Marinagarivorans cellulosilyticus: one gene and its partner. The main gene of each other region encodes a partner of the protein of the gene in region 2 in a complex. Links are inferred from orthologs where the notes say so. Each region holds a gene or a part of one and is shown on either strand. Other genes may lie near its edges.

Evidence for each region.
Region 1: the proteins of secA (region 2) and secY are in contact, whole or in part, in a crystal structure (PDB 3DIN), measured with the Thermotoga maritima proteins. The link is inferred for Marinagarivorans cellulosilyticus from one-to-one orthologs. Residues at the interface, in WP_004082002.1 of Thermotoga maritima: Glu261, Ala262, Arg263, Lys300, Ala301, Arg302, Thr303, Ile304, Ile305, Leu323, Tyr324, Asp325, Pro326, Val329, Ser330, Tyr333, Ile336, Lys340, Phe345, Val349, Glu363, Phe364, Tyr374, Ser375, Gly376, Gly377, Glu393, Ile395, Thr482, Ser483; in WP_004081795.1 of Thermotoga maritima: Glu108, Gly109, Glu110, Glu111, Ala236, Glu237, Arg238, Arg239, Ile240, Thr241, Ile242, Gln243, Tyr244, Ala245, Arg246, Arg247, Val248, Thr249, Gly250, Arg251, Arg252, Val253, Tyr254, Gly256, Ala257, Ser258, Thr259, Tyr260, Leu261, Pro262.

The regions. Positions count from the first base shown.
Region 1 is NZ_AP023086.1:469,505-476,149, forward strand. The notes cover bases 3,510-6,418. They hold secY (preprotein translocase subunit SecY), read left to right. Parts: upstream 3,510-4,251; coding sequence 4,252-5,586; downstream 5,587-6,418. Other genes in these bases: rpsE (30S ribosomal protein S5), read left to right, coding at 3,510-3,573; rpmD (50S ribosomal protein L30), read left to right, coding at 3,619-3,801; rplO (50S ribosomal protein L15), read left to right, coding at 3,806-4,240; rpmJ (50S ribosomal protein L36), read left to right, coding at 5,618-5,734; rpsM (30S ribosomal protein S13), read left to right, coding at 5,949-6,305. Also shown: rpsQ (30S ribosomal protein S17), read left to right, coding at 1-99; rplN (50S ribosomal protein L14), read left to right, coding at 127-495; rplX (50S ribosomal protein L24), read left to right, coding at 523-840; rplE (50S ribosomal protein L5), read left to right, coding at 857-1,396; rpsN (30S ribosomal protein S14), read left to right, coding at 1,415-1,720; rpsH (30S ribosomal protein S8), read left to right, coding at 1,746-2,138; rplF (50S ribosomal protein L6), read left to right, coding at 2,166-2,699; rplR (50S ribosomal protein L18), read left to right, coding at 2,709-3,059; more of rpsE, read left to right, coding at 3,064-3,509; more of rpsK, read left to right, coding at 6,419-6,645. UniProt on the Escherichia coli protein: The central subunit of the protein translocation channel SecYEG. Consists of two halves formed by TMs 1-5 and 6-10.
Region 2 is NZ_AP023086.1:2,604,870-2,611,993, reverse strand. The notes cover bases 1,862-5,249. They hold secA (preprotein translocase subunit SecA), read right to left. Parts: upstream 4,936-5,249; coding sequence 2,062-4,935; downstream 1,862-2,061. Other genes in these bases: MARGE09_RS10565 (M23 family metallopeptidase), read right to left, coding at 5,038-5,249; argJ (bifunctional glutamate N-acetyltransferase/amino-acid acetyltransferase ArgJ), read right to left, coding at 1,862-2,049. In the rest of the region: MARGE09_RS10580 (Nudix family hydrolase), read right to left, coding at 1-826; more of argJ, read right to left, coding at 829-1,861; more of MARGE09_RS10565, read right to left, coding at 5,250-5,970; lpxC (UDP-3-O-acyl-N-acetylglucosamine deacetylase), read right to left, coding at 6,269-7,124. UniProt on the Escherichia coli protein: Required for protein export, interacts with the SecYEG preprotein conducting channel.

The DNA of each region.
Region 1 (6,645 bases), 2.1 Mb from region 2 along the record:
AACACTGGTGATTTGGTAACGATTGCAGAATCGCGTCCACTATCTAAGACTAAAAACTGGTCTTTGGTTAAAGTGGAAGAGCGCGCTGCGGCGATCTAACCGCCATTGGAGCTTTGGAGATAAAAGATGATTCAAACGCAAACATACCTTGATGTGGCGGATAACAGTGGTGCACGTCGTGTGATGTGTATCAAGGTGCTAGGCGGCTCTCACCGTCGTTATGCTGCAGTAGGTGACATTATTAAAGTAACCGTTAAGGAAGCAATTCCCCGCGGTAAAGTGAAAAAAGGCCAAGTAATGAATGCTGTGGTTGTGCGCACCAAAAAAGGTGTTCGTCGCAACGATGGCTCTATCATTCGCTTCGATGACAATGCAGCAGTATTACTGAATGCTCAAGATGCGCCCGTAGGTACGCGTATTTTTGGACCAGTAACTCGCGAGTTGCGCAGCGAAAAATTCATGAAGATTATTTCTTTGGCGCCCGAAGTGCTTTAAGCACGCCGGTATTTAGAGGACGGGTTAATGCGTAAAATTAAACGTGATGACGAAGTGATTGTAATCACCGGTCGCGACAAAGGAAAACGAGGCAAAGTGTCTCGAGTATTTTCTGATGGTCGCTTACTAGTTACCGGTGTGCAAATGATTAAAAAGCACCAAAAGCCAAACCCTCAAGCAGGTATTGCCGGTGGCATTATCGAAAAAGAGGCGCCAATTCAGGAATCTAATGTAGCGATTTTTAATGCCGCTACAGGTAAGGCTGACCGTGTTGGTTTTAAAGTTTTGGACGATAAGCGCAAGATTCGTGTGTTCAAGTCCAATGGCGAGGCGGTAGACGCGTAAGCGCACTGAGAGAATGATGGCCAGGCTACAAGAACGTTATAAAAACGAAATTGCACCTCAGCTCTTCAAAGAGCTGGGTTTGAAAAATGTAATGGAAACGCCAAAGATCACCAAAATCACCATTAACATGGGTGTTGGTGAAGCAGTTGGCGATAAAAAGGTTTTAGATCACGCAGTTAGCGATATGCAAAAAATTGCTGGTCAAAAGCCTGTTGTTACATTGGCGCGTAGATCAATCGCTGGTTTTAAGGTTCGCGAAGGCTGGCCGGTCGGTTGTAAAGTAACTTTACGTGCTGAAAAAATGTACGAATTTTTGGATCGTTTAGTGTCAATTGCGATTCCACGTATTCGTGACTTCCGTGGTATCAGTCCTAAGCAATTTGATGGGCGTGGAAACTTCTCTATGGGTGTTTCTGAGCAAATCATTTTCCCTGAGATTGACTACGACAAGATCGACAAAATGCGCGGTTTGGATATCTGTATTTCCACCACAGCCCGCACTGATGACGAAGGTCGTGCGCTACTTAAAGCGTTCAACTTCCCGTTCAAAGGTTAATAGGAATTGGTGTAGTAAATGGCAAAGAAATCTATGATCGCGCGCGAAGCTAAGCGCGCCAACCTTGTTAAAAAAGATTCAGCAAAACGCGATGCGTTGAAAGCAATCATCTCAAGCGTCGACTCTTCTGAAGAAGAAGTGTGGGAAGCGATGATTAAACTGCAGAAATTGCCACGTGATGGTAGCGCTGCACGCATTCAACGTCGTTGTCGTATCACTGGTCGTCCACATGCGGTTTACCGCAAGTTCGGCTTGTGTCGAAATAAGCTCCGCGAAGCAGCAATGCGCGGTGATGTCCCTGGCTTAGTTAAAGCTAGTTGGTAAGGTTGGTTCTGAGGAGCAATTAACAATGAGCATGCAAGATCCATTAGCTGATATGCTGACTCGCATCCGAAACGCACAAATGGTCGGTAAGACTAGCGTTTCTATGCCTTCATCTAAGCTGAAAAAAAACGTAGCACAAGTTCTTAAAAGCGAAGGCTACATTACTGATTTTGGTGTAAACGACGAGGTGAAAGCCGAGCTAACTATCGAACTTAAGTACTTCGAAGGTAAGCCAGTAATCGCTGAAATCGATCGCGTAAGCCGTCCAGGTTTGCGCTCTTATGCCGGTAAAGGCGCATTGCCTTCGGTTCGTGGTGGCTTAGGCGTAGCGATTGTTACTACCAGTAAAGGTGTAATGACAGATCGCGCAGCCCGTGCTGCAGGTATCGGCGGTGAAGTTCTCTGCACCGTTTTCTAAACGCCGAGATTTAACGGGAATACAGTTATGTCACGTGTTGCAAAAAGCCCAGTGAGCTTGCCTAGCGGTGTTAATGTGACCCTTAGCGGTCAGAACATCAGCGTTAAAGGCAGCCAAGGCACGCTTGAACTAGAAGTTCACAATAGCGTTGAAGTAAAGCAGGAAGATAACGTTTTGACTTTTGCCGCCCGCGATGGTGGTAAAGCGTCTGACGCATTAGCCGGTACTACTCGCGCTTTAGTAAATAATATGGTTACCGGCGTTAGCGCTGGTTTTGAGAAAAAACTTCAGTTAGTCGGTGTTGGTTATCGTGCGAAAGCAACGGGTAGCACCTTAAACCTAACTTTGGGTTTTTCTCACCCTGTTGATTATGAATTGCCAGAAGGTGTAAAGGCCGAAACTCCATCGCAAACTGATATCGTACTGAAAAGTACTGACAAGCAATTGTTAGGTCAGGTCGCAGCTGAGATTCGTGCTTTCCGTCCGCCAGAGCCTTATAAAGGCAAGGGTGTTCGCTACGCCGACGAGCATATTCGTCGTAAAGAAGCTAAGAAGAAGTAGGCATAGGTTATGAGCGATAAAAAAGAAGCACGTCTACGTCGCGCTCGCCGTGCTCGTAGCAAAATCAGTCAGCTAGGTGCGACGCGCTTGAGTATTCATCGTACTCCGCGTCACATTTATGCTCAAATCATTGCCCCTGAAGGCGATCGTATTTTGGCAAGTGCATCGACTGTAGAGAAAGATTTTTCTCTTGATAAAACCGGTAACGCTGATGCTGCAAAAGTTGTTGGTCAACTTGTTGCTGAGCGAGCAAAAGCGGCTGGTATCACCAGTGTAGCTTTTGATCGTAGCGGTTTCCGTTACCATGGTCGTGTTAAGGCGTTAGCCGATGCTGCACGCGAAGCTGGATTGGAGTTCTAATACTATGTCGACTACCGATAAGAAAGATAGCAGCGCCGAAGGCATGCAAGAAAAATTGGTTCAGGTGAACCGCGTTTCGAAAACTGTTAAAGGTGGACGTATCTTCCAGTTTACCGCATTGACTGTTGTTGGTGACGGTAATGGTCGTGTAGGTTACGGCCGTGGTAAAGCACGTGAAGTGCCTATTGCTATTCAAAAAGCAATGGAATCTGCGCGCCGCAATATGATTAGTGTTGAGCTTAATGGCGACACTATTCAATACCCTACCAAAGGTGTTCACAGCTCTTCTAACGTTTACATGCAGCCTGCTTCTGCGGGTACCGGTGTTATTGCTGGTGGCGCAATGCGTGCTGTATTAGAAATCGCGGGTGTACAGAACGTTCTTGCTAAATGCTACGGTTCTACTAACCCTGTAAACGTTGTTCGCGCTACTTTTGAAGCGTTGGGGGCAATGTCTTCTCCAGAGTCTGTTGCAGCTAAGCGCGGCAAGACTGTAGAAGAGATTTTGAATTAATAGAGCGCCTTAGGGCGTTCTAGTACTAATTACGAGTATCTAGCCATGTCTAAGAATACGATCACGGTTACTCAGGTTAAGAGTATTGCCGGTCGATTGAAAGCTCATAAAGCCTGTGTTGCAGGTTTAGGGCTTCGTCGCATAGGTCACACTGTTCAAGTAGAAGACACTCCTTCTGTGCGCGGTATGATCAACAAAGTTAACTACCTACTTAAGGTTGAGGGTTAATCCGATGCGTTTGAATGAATTATCACCAGGCCCAGGCCGCTCACAGAGCGCTAAGCGTGTTGGTCGTGGTATTGGTTCTGGCCTGGGTAAAACCTGTGGTCGTGGCCACAAAGGTCAAAAGTCTCGTTCTGGCGGTCGTGTGCGTCCAGGTTTCGAGGGTGGCCAGATGCCTTTGCAGAAACGTTTACCTAAGTTCGGTTTTTCTAGTCGCGTTAGCTTAATTTCTGCTGAGATTCGTCTTGGTGAGTTAAATAAAGTTGATGGTGATGTTATCGATCTTGATGCGTTGAAGCGTGCCGATCTAGTTAAGCTTAGCGCCAAGCGTGCAAAAGTATTCTTGTCGGGCGAGCTGACTAAAGCTGTAACCTTGAAAGGTTTAGCGGTTACTAAGGGTGCCAAAGCTGCAATTGAAGCTGCTGGTGGCAAAGTAGAAGACTAAGCGAGGTTCCTATGGCAACGCCGGGAAATTTAGCGCTAGGTGGTTCTAAAGGCACAGGCGAGCTTAAAGCTCGTCTGTGGTTTTTGTTTTTAGCCATTGTGGTATACCGAATCGGTACTCATATTCCTGTTCCGGGAATTGATCCACAGCGTGTAGCTGAACTATTCAATCAAAATCAAGGCACCATCTTGGGGATGTTTAACATGTTCTCTGGTGGTGCTTTAGAGCGTATGAGCATTCTAGCGCTGGGTATCATGCCTTATATCTCTGCTTCTATTATCATGCAGATGATGACGGCTGTGACGCCTTCGTTGGAGACGCTTAAAAAAGAGGGTGATGCAGGGCGTCGTAAGATTAGCCAATACACGCGTTACTTGACGCTCGGACTAGCACTTATCCAAGGCTTCATTATGGTCGCTGGGATGGCTGGTTCTGGAATGGCTTACGTAGGCCTAAGTCCTTTTAGCTTCTATTTAGTGGCTGTAAGTTCTCTGGTCACCGGTGCCATGTTTATGATGTGGTTGGGTGAGCAAGTGACTGAACGAGGTATCGGTAACGGTATTTCAATGCTCATTTTTGCTGGTATTGTTGCAGGTTTGCCTAGTGCTATTGGGCAGGCGATTGAAAGTGCACGCCAAGGCGATTTGCACTTCCTATTGCTGCTATTAATCGGTTGCTTTGCTATTGCGATTGTTTGGTTTGTGGTCTTTATGGAGCGAGCACAGCGTCGCATCACAATTAACTACGCTAAGCGCCAAACAGGTCGTCACGGCGGCTACAATCAGCAAACAAGTCACTTGCCATTGAAAATCAACATGGCTGGTGTGATTCCAGTGATCTTTGCGAGTAGCTTATTGTTATTCCCTGCGTCTATTGCGCAGTGGTTTGGGCAGTCGCAAGAAGGTCGCTCTGGTGAAATACTGCAAGAAATTGCTTTGGCTATTGGGCCTGGTCAACCACTAAACTTCGTTATTTTTGGTGCATTGATCATACTCTTCTGTTTTGTTTATACAGCGATGATGTATAATCCGAAGGAAGTTGCTGATAACCTTAAAAAAGGTGGGGCTTATATTCCGGGGATCCGTCCTGGTGAGCAATCAGCAAAGTATATTGATTCAGTATTAACTCGCTTGACCATGGTTGGGGCTGTCTACATCGCTGGTGTAGCTCTTCTTCCACAGTTCTTAGTCGTGTCTGCAGATATCCCATTTTATCTCGGTGGTACATCACTGTTGATTGTGGTCGTGGTTGTTATGGACTTTATGTCTCAAGTGCAATCTCACCTCATGAGTCACCAGTATGAGTCTGTGCTGAAAAAAGCAAATTTGAAAAACTACGGCCGCTAAGTTAGCGGCTAATTTCGGTGAGGTTAATTCGATGAAAGTTCGTGCATCTGTTAAAAAAATCTGCCGTAACTGTAAGATTGTTCGTCGTAGTGGTGTTGTACGCGTAATCTGTAGTGCGGAACCCCGTCATAAGCAACGTCAGGGTTAAGTATTAAGCGGCTTGCCGCTTTCGTTGCTCAGCAATGAGCAACACAACTGGGGGTACTAACTGTCGTTAATCATTCGGTTAGCTATTGAATTCCAGCAACAATGCCGTTATTCTTCCGCGCCTTTGGCCCCGAGGTTATCCTCGGGGCCTTGCGTTTGTAACGTGTAAGGGTTGCTGTTAGTACCGCAACATAATGAAATATTGGAGTATCTAGATGGCTCGTATTGCTGGTGTCAACATACCAGATCACAAACATGCCGTAATCTCTTTAACTTACGTCTACGGCGTAGGTACTACTTCAGCCAAGAAGGTTTGTGCTGATGCTGGTATTGAAGAGAGTGCAAAAATTGGCGACTTAACTGAAGAGCAACTTGAGTTGTTGCGTACTGAAGTGGCTAAATTAACGGTTGAAGGTGACCTTCGTCGTGAAGTGTCAATGAACATCAAACGTTTAATGGATTTAGGTTGTTACCGTGGTTTGCGCCACCGTCGTAATCTGCCATTGCGTGGTCAGCGCACTAAAACAAATGCGCGTACCCGTAAAGGTCCACGTAAGCCCATTAAGAAGTAATAGCCAGTTAAGTTGAGGATCCATTGCTATGGCCAAGCCAGGTAATAAAAGCACTCAGCGCAAAAAGGTCAAAAAGACAGTAGTCGATGGCATTGCGCATATTCACGCATCGTTTAATAACACGATCGTAACAATCACAGACCGTCAAGGTAATGCTCTTTCGTGGGCAACTGCCGGTGGTTCTGGTTTCCGTGGTTCACGTAAAAGTACTCCGTTCGCTGCGCAGGTTGCTGCAGAGCGCGCGGGTCAAGCGGCGTTGGATTATGGTTTGAAAAATTTAGATGTTGAAGTTAAGGGCCCAGGTCCTGGTCGTGAATCGGCCGTTCGTGCACTTAACAAT
Region 2 (7,124 bases):
GCTGTGAAAAAGCATCCCAGCCTAAGCCGTTAGCATCTGGATGTGACGGCGTTGCTGACACTGGCGATAAATAAACGGCTTTAATTCCAGCCGCTTCTGCAGCCCTTATTTCTTCCAAGTTATGGCATGATGCCGTTGCATTCGCGATGCACGAACCGACTTTTTTTGCCTGCACCAAATGGCGGGAAGTAAAATGGACATGGGCAGCTAGCGAAAGTAGCGCTTGATTGATAACGCCTGAATTATCAAATAAATGCGCACTGTTTATCCAAATCGGCACACCGCAGAGCTCAGTCAATTTACTATGCAGCCAGTTGATATCTTCGGGCCCTAGTTGTAGTGAGCGCAATTGAAAACCAGCAGCGCCTAGAGCCAATGCCTTTTGGCAAAAAGCCAAAACTTCATCTTTTGCGCCACTAGAAGGCGTTACGGCAATGAGGCGCGGCAGGGTAAGAGCAGAAACAATTGGCCGGTTTGCCGCCGGAAAATCGTAATGGATTAATTGATTAAGATCAGCCCAAACCAAAGGCTGCCCTTCTTGGCCACTCGGTTCGCCGTCAAAAGCAGTTACCGTCCATACATCTAGCAAAACAACCTTATCGCCATAATCATGTCGAATTTGGATTAACGGCTGCATTTGTGTTGCATTAATAGCAAGCTCTTCTTTAAGCTCACGATTAAGTGCAGCCGTAACATGCTCACCGGCCTCAACCTTACCGCCAGGAAATTCCCATAAGCCACCTTGATGCTGATGCTGTGCACGTTTAGCTAAAAGCACCTTTTTCTGAGTTAAGATAACGCCTACAGCGACATGAACAGACGACATACTTAACTACGATATTCCGCATTAATTGTGACGTAGTCATGCGAAAGATCTGTTGTCCAAACCTCATCAGAACTATGACCACGGCCAAGTTCTACACGCACACTAAATTCGGCCTGATCAACAACTGCCTGACCTTGCTCTTCGGTGTACTCTTGTGCCCGCTGGCCAGCACGCACAATGCAAACATCATCCAAATAAACATTTACTTTTTGAGTGTCTAGTGCACGCACACCAGCATAACCAACAGCACAGATAATACGCCCCCAGTTCGGGTCTGATGCAAAAAGCGCTGTTTTCACTAGCGGTGAGTGCGCAATGGCATAGGCCACCTTTAAGCACTCTTCTTTGTTTCCACCTTGAGTGACGGCTACGCTAATACATTTACTAGCCCCTTCACCGTCTCGCACAATACCTAGCGCCAGCTGCCGGTGAACATCAGTAACTGCAGCCATTAGCTTATCGTACAATTCGCCAGCTGGATCACTCAACATAGGTAAGCCTGCTTGGCCTGTTGCCACTAACAAGCAAGAGTCATTCGTTGATGTGTCGCCATCAATGCTAATACGGTTAAACGACTGATCTGCAGCACGCTTTACCATATCATCCAGCAGCGGCTGGGCCACCACCGCATCTGTTGCTATATACGCCAGCATAGTCGCCATATTTGGCCTAATCATGCCCGCGCCCTTAGCGATGCCGGTAACAGAAATCACTTCGCCATCATGCTCGAACTGAACACTTGCGCCTTTTGGGCGAGTGTCTGTTGTCATAATTGCTTTGGCCGCCGCATCCCAACCATTAACAGACAACGACGACATGGCAGCCGGTAGCGCATTAACAATTTTAGGGACAGGCAAATATTCACCAATCACACCCGTCGAAAATGGAACCACTTGCCGCGCTTCAATATCGCCAAGTGTTGCCACCGCTTGGCAGCAGGACTCTGCATCGGCAAGGCCGCGCTCACCAGTACACGCATTCGCATTGCCAGAATTAATTAAAAAATAACGAATATCGCCAGCAGACAAGTGATTTCGCCCAACGATAACAGGAGCGGCGCAAAATGCATTTTGCGTAAAAACACCCGAAACCGCGGCACCCTCGGCAATAGCCATTACAACAATATCGGTTCGTCCCGCATATTTAACACCCGCACTTGCAGTGCCTAAAGTTAAACCTGCAATAGGATGCATTACCGGCCAAATGTGCTCACCCACTGCCATAACAATACCTCTTTACGCTAATTTACCGTGGCATGCTTTATATTTTTTACCCGAGCCACATGGGCACGGATCATTGCGCCCTACTTTGGGTGCTGCACGCTGCAAAGGCTGCTGCAAAGGCGGAGCTTCAGACTCTGGCGCTTGCGGCGCTGTTAACGCCGATGCGTCTTCATGCTTTAATTGCTGGTTACGCATCGCTGCTTCTGCTTCCATTCTGCGCTGGGCTTCCATCATATGCATTTGCTCTTCGGTCATCGGCTCGACTTTAAACAATACACGCGCAACATCGTGCTTTAAGCTATTCAATAATTCTTGGAACAACTCAAAAGCTTCTCTTTTATATTCTTGCTTGGGGTTTTTCTGCGCATAAGCGCGCAAGCCAATACCTTGGCGTAACTGGTCCATGCTCTGCAGATGCTCTTTCCACAATGTATCTAGAACATGCAGCATTAATTGCTTTTCCAGACCTCGCATAACACCGCCAAGGCGCTCGCACTTCTGCTGGTAGAACTCATCCATTGCAGCAATAATTTTTTCGCGCAACGGTTCTTCATACAGTTTTTTATCGTCTTCAAGCCACTGGGCAATGGGTAGATCCACACCGAAATCAACCTTAATAACTTCCTCCAGCCCCGATACGTCCCATTGCTCAGCCAATGATTGAGGAGGAATATGGTTAGAGATAATATCGTTCATGACCTCTTCGCGCATACCCGTAATGGCATCTTCAATGCTGTCCATTTCTAATAAATCATTGCGCTGGGTATAAATTACCTGCCTTTGATCGTTGGCGACATCATCGTATTCAAGTAGCTGCTTACGGAAGTCAAAGTTGCGACCCTCAACTTTTCGCTGCGCTTTTTCAATAGCCCGAGAAACCATTTTTGCTTCGATCGCTTCGCCTTTCTCCATGCCTAGCGCACTCATCATATTGCGCACACGATCAGAGGCGAAAATACGCATCAAGCTATCTTCCAGTGAAAGATAAAAGCGCGATACACCAGGGTCACCTTGGCGCCCCGCACGACCGCGAAGCTGATTGTCTATTCGGCGAGATTCGTGGCGTTCTGTACCAACAATATGCAGACCGCCATTGGCTTTAACTTGCTCGTTACGCTCCTTCCATTGCGCCTTGAGCTCGTCGATTTGGGCTTGTGTTGGGTTATCAAGCTTTTCGACATCAGCTTCCCAGCTTCCACCCAACTTAATGTCCGTACCACGGCCCGCCATATTAGTAGCGACTGTAATTGCACCAGGGCGCCCAGCTTGAGCAATAATATCGGCCTCGCGGTCATGCTGCTTAGCGTTAAGCACTTCGTGACGAACCCCCGCAGCCTTAAAGCGACGAGAGACTTCTTCAGAGCTTTCTACCGATGCAGTCCCCACCAAAATAGGGACGTTTTTGCTTTGCAGCTCTTGAACCTGTTTAACAATTGCATCGTATTTTTCGTCAATGGTTAAAAATACAAGGTCGTTCAAATCTTGCCGTGCAATGGGTTTATTCGTAGGGATAACAACAACATCTAAACCATAGATTTGACGAAATTCAACAGCCTCGGTATCGGCAGTACCCGTCATACCCGATAATTTTTTGTACAACCGAAAGTAGTTCTGGAAAGTAGTTGAAGCCAAGGTTTGACTTTCATTTTGAATTGCCAGTCCTTCTTTGGCTTCAATCGCCTGATGCAACCCCTCTGATAAACGACGCCCAGGCATTGTGCGGCCCGTGTGTTCATCAATTAAAAGTACCTGGCTATCTTGCACAATGTATTCGACATCATTGTGATAAAGCTTGTGGGCCTTCAACGATGTATGAACGTGGTGCAATAGATTTAGGTTGCCGGCAGAATAAAGGCTGTCGTTTTCCTTCATAAGCTTATTTTTGACTAACCACTGCTCAACCAGCTCGTGACCATCTTCAGTCAGCTCGATTTGGCGGCCTTTTTCATCGAGCATAAAATGCCCTTTTTCGGCCAACCGGCAAACTGGCGGTTTAGCACTGGCATCCGCAATCACCAAATCTTTATTAGCTTTATCAGCTTCAGTTAAAGCTGCAGTAATTGAACAGGGCTTTTCTTGCCCTTCGAGCAGCACCTTTTGAAATTGAATTTTCTCATTGCGCTCGCCATCAGAATCGGCCACGGGGCGCAAGGTGGGCGTTAGGAGGTTCATCACCCGATAAAGCTCAGAGCTATCTTCAGCTGCGCCGGAGATGATGAGCGGTGTGCGCGCCTCATCGATTAGGATCGAATCCACCTCATCCACAACGGCAAATGTCAGCGGCCGCTGCATGCGATCTTCTTTGCGCAAAACCATATTATCGCGCAAGTAATCGAACCCAAATTCATTATTTGTGCCGTAGGTAATATCAGAGTTATAAGCTTCGCGCTTTTCATCTTGCGGCTGCATTGAAGCAATAACGCCAACCGTTAAACCCAGAGCCTCATAAAGTGGGCGCATCCATTCAGCATCGCGGCGGGCCAAATAGTCATTCACAGTTACAAGGTGCGAGCCATTACCGGGAATCGCATTTAAATAGACAGCCAGCGTCGCCATGAGTGTTTTACCTTCGCCGGTACGCATCTCTGCGATGCGCCCCTCGTGCAAGGCGATACCACCAATCAGCTGAACATCGTAATGGCGCATTCCCATAACGCGCGAGCTGGCCTCTCTACAAACTGCAAAGGCCTCTGGCAATAATGCATCAAGGGTTTCACCATTTTGGTGGCGCGAACGAAACTCTTGTGTTTTTTCTTTTAGCGCAGTGTCTTCCAGCCCCTTGATAGACTCTTCTAAGGCATTAATTTTTTTAACGAGCTTGCGCATACGCTTTAATTCGCGATCGTTTTTAGAGCCAAATAACAATTTAATAATATTCAGAGTCATAACGGTATCTTAATTGTGTTGCCGTAACGGCGGTAAAAAGTGAGTTGGCTAAAAAGCCGAAACTGTTCGATATAAAAACAAATAGGACGGGGCTTTAAAGGTTCAGCGGCTGGCTCGACGAATGTAAGAGGCGGGATCGACAGCGCGACCATGCTTATAAACCTCAAAATGTACGTGTGGGCCTGTGGAGCGGCCACTTGAGCCCATCAGCGCTATAAGTTGGCCTTTTTTCACTACATCGCCTATTTTAACGAGGTTTTCTTTGCAGTGAGCATAGCGGGTTGTGAAACCGTTGCCATGATTAATTTCAACCAAATTACCATAGCCGTAACGCTCTGCAGACCAAGTAACGACACCCGCAGCAACTGCGACAATATCGCTGCCATCTTTGCCAGCAAAATCAACGCCCGCATGCCAAGCAACGCGCCCGCTGAACGGATCAGTTCTGCGGCCATAGCGCGACGACAAATAACCTTTTGTGATTGGACGCCCAGCCACAAAAATAGACTCTTCTACTTTTTGGTTGGCCATCAAGGCTTCTAGTGTTTGCAGCTGATGCTGTCGATCCTCAATCTTGAAGGACAGCTCATCAATCATATCCATGAATGTGGCAACTTCAAAGTTGTGGTTGTCTAGCTCCTCAGAGGGGCCACCCAAAGCTGGCGGCTGGCTAAAATCGAACTCGCCATGCTCTAGCTTTGCAGCCACTGTCATGCGCTCACCGAGCGCATCTAAGCGAACTAAGCGGGCCTGCAGCTCAGCCACTCGTAGTGTGAGTGCCTCAAGCTTACTTTGCGCTTCATTGCGGGTATTTTCGATTTCTAGCTGCTGGGCGGTGAGCGTTTGCTCCCACGTTTTTGAAACGTCCTGGGTTAACAGACTATGACCACTTTTTACACTCCATTGCAGCGCAATTAACGTTACCGCGGCTAACGGTAAAGCCAACATACCGGCGATCAAAAACGTCTTAGACCAAAAGCCTAAGGTAATTGTTTTTGTGCCACCATGGCGTTTGCTAATGAATATAATCTTCACTGACTTTTGTCTTTAGCTACCCGAAATACGCGCAATACTTTGAGCTTGCGCATATTTAAAAGTGTTTGATATCGACGGTAATTTAGACCTGATGCTGGGACGCCAGCAAGATGAATAAATAACGGTCGCCTCGCTTAAAGTTTAATCAAAAAAATGACAAAACCTAGTCGATTTGGCTATATAGCTTAATCGGCGCCAGAATATGGCATATAAAACACAAAAAGCCAACTGTTCGAAAGTTGGCTTTTTGTAAGCAGGCAAGCGCCAAGGCCTCGCCAGAAAAAACATAACCTATGGTTTATGCAGCAGCCAATGGCTTGTGATAGGCAATTGGCGACTCTTCATCATCCTCAAAAGTCACAACTTCCCAAGCATCTGGCTGACGAATAAGTTCGCGCAGCGATTGGTTATTTAAGCCGTGACCAGACTTATAAGCACGGAATTCACCAATTAAGGTGTTACCTAAGAGATATAAATCTCCGATGGCATCAAGGATCTTATGCTTTACAAATTCGTCTTCATAACGCAAACCGTCTTCATTCAATATGCGGTATTTATCAACCACAATGGCGTTATCAACACTGCCGCCCTTGGCTAAGCCTTTCGAGCGAAGGTATTCTATTTCATGCATAAAGCCGAAAGTCCGCGCTCGCGAAATCTCTTTCACAAACGAGGTACTTGAAAAATCCACCACGGCATCGAGTTTGCGCCCTTTAAATACGGGGTGATCAAAATCGATAGTAAAAGACACCTTAAAGCCGTCAAAAGGTACAAAAGTCGCCATTTTATCGCCGTCGGTAACCGTTACTTCTTTCTTGATGCGAATAAATTTCTTCGCAGCTGGCTGCTCTTGGATGCCTGCAGACTGAATCAGGAAAACAAACGGGCCTGCACTGCCATCCATAATGGGTACTTCATCGGCGCTTACATCAATAATGGCATTATCAATACCCAAGCCTGCCATCGCTGACAACAAGTGCTCTACAGTAGAAACCCGTACATCGCCATTTATTAGCGTTGTAGATAGCGTTGTATCACCAACGTTTTCAGCCTTTGCCTGTATTTCAACAACAGGGTTTAGGTCTACACGTCGAAAAACGATACCGCCATCTATTGGGCCAGGCCTTAGGGTTAGATAGATCTTTTGCCCTGTA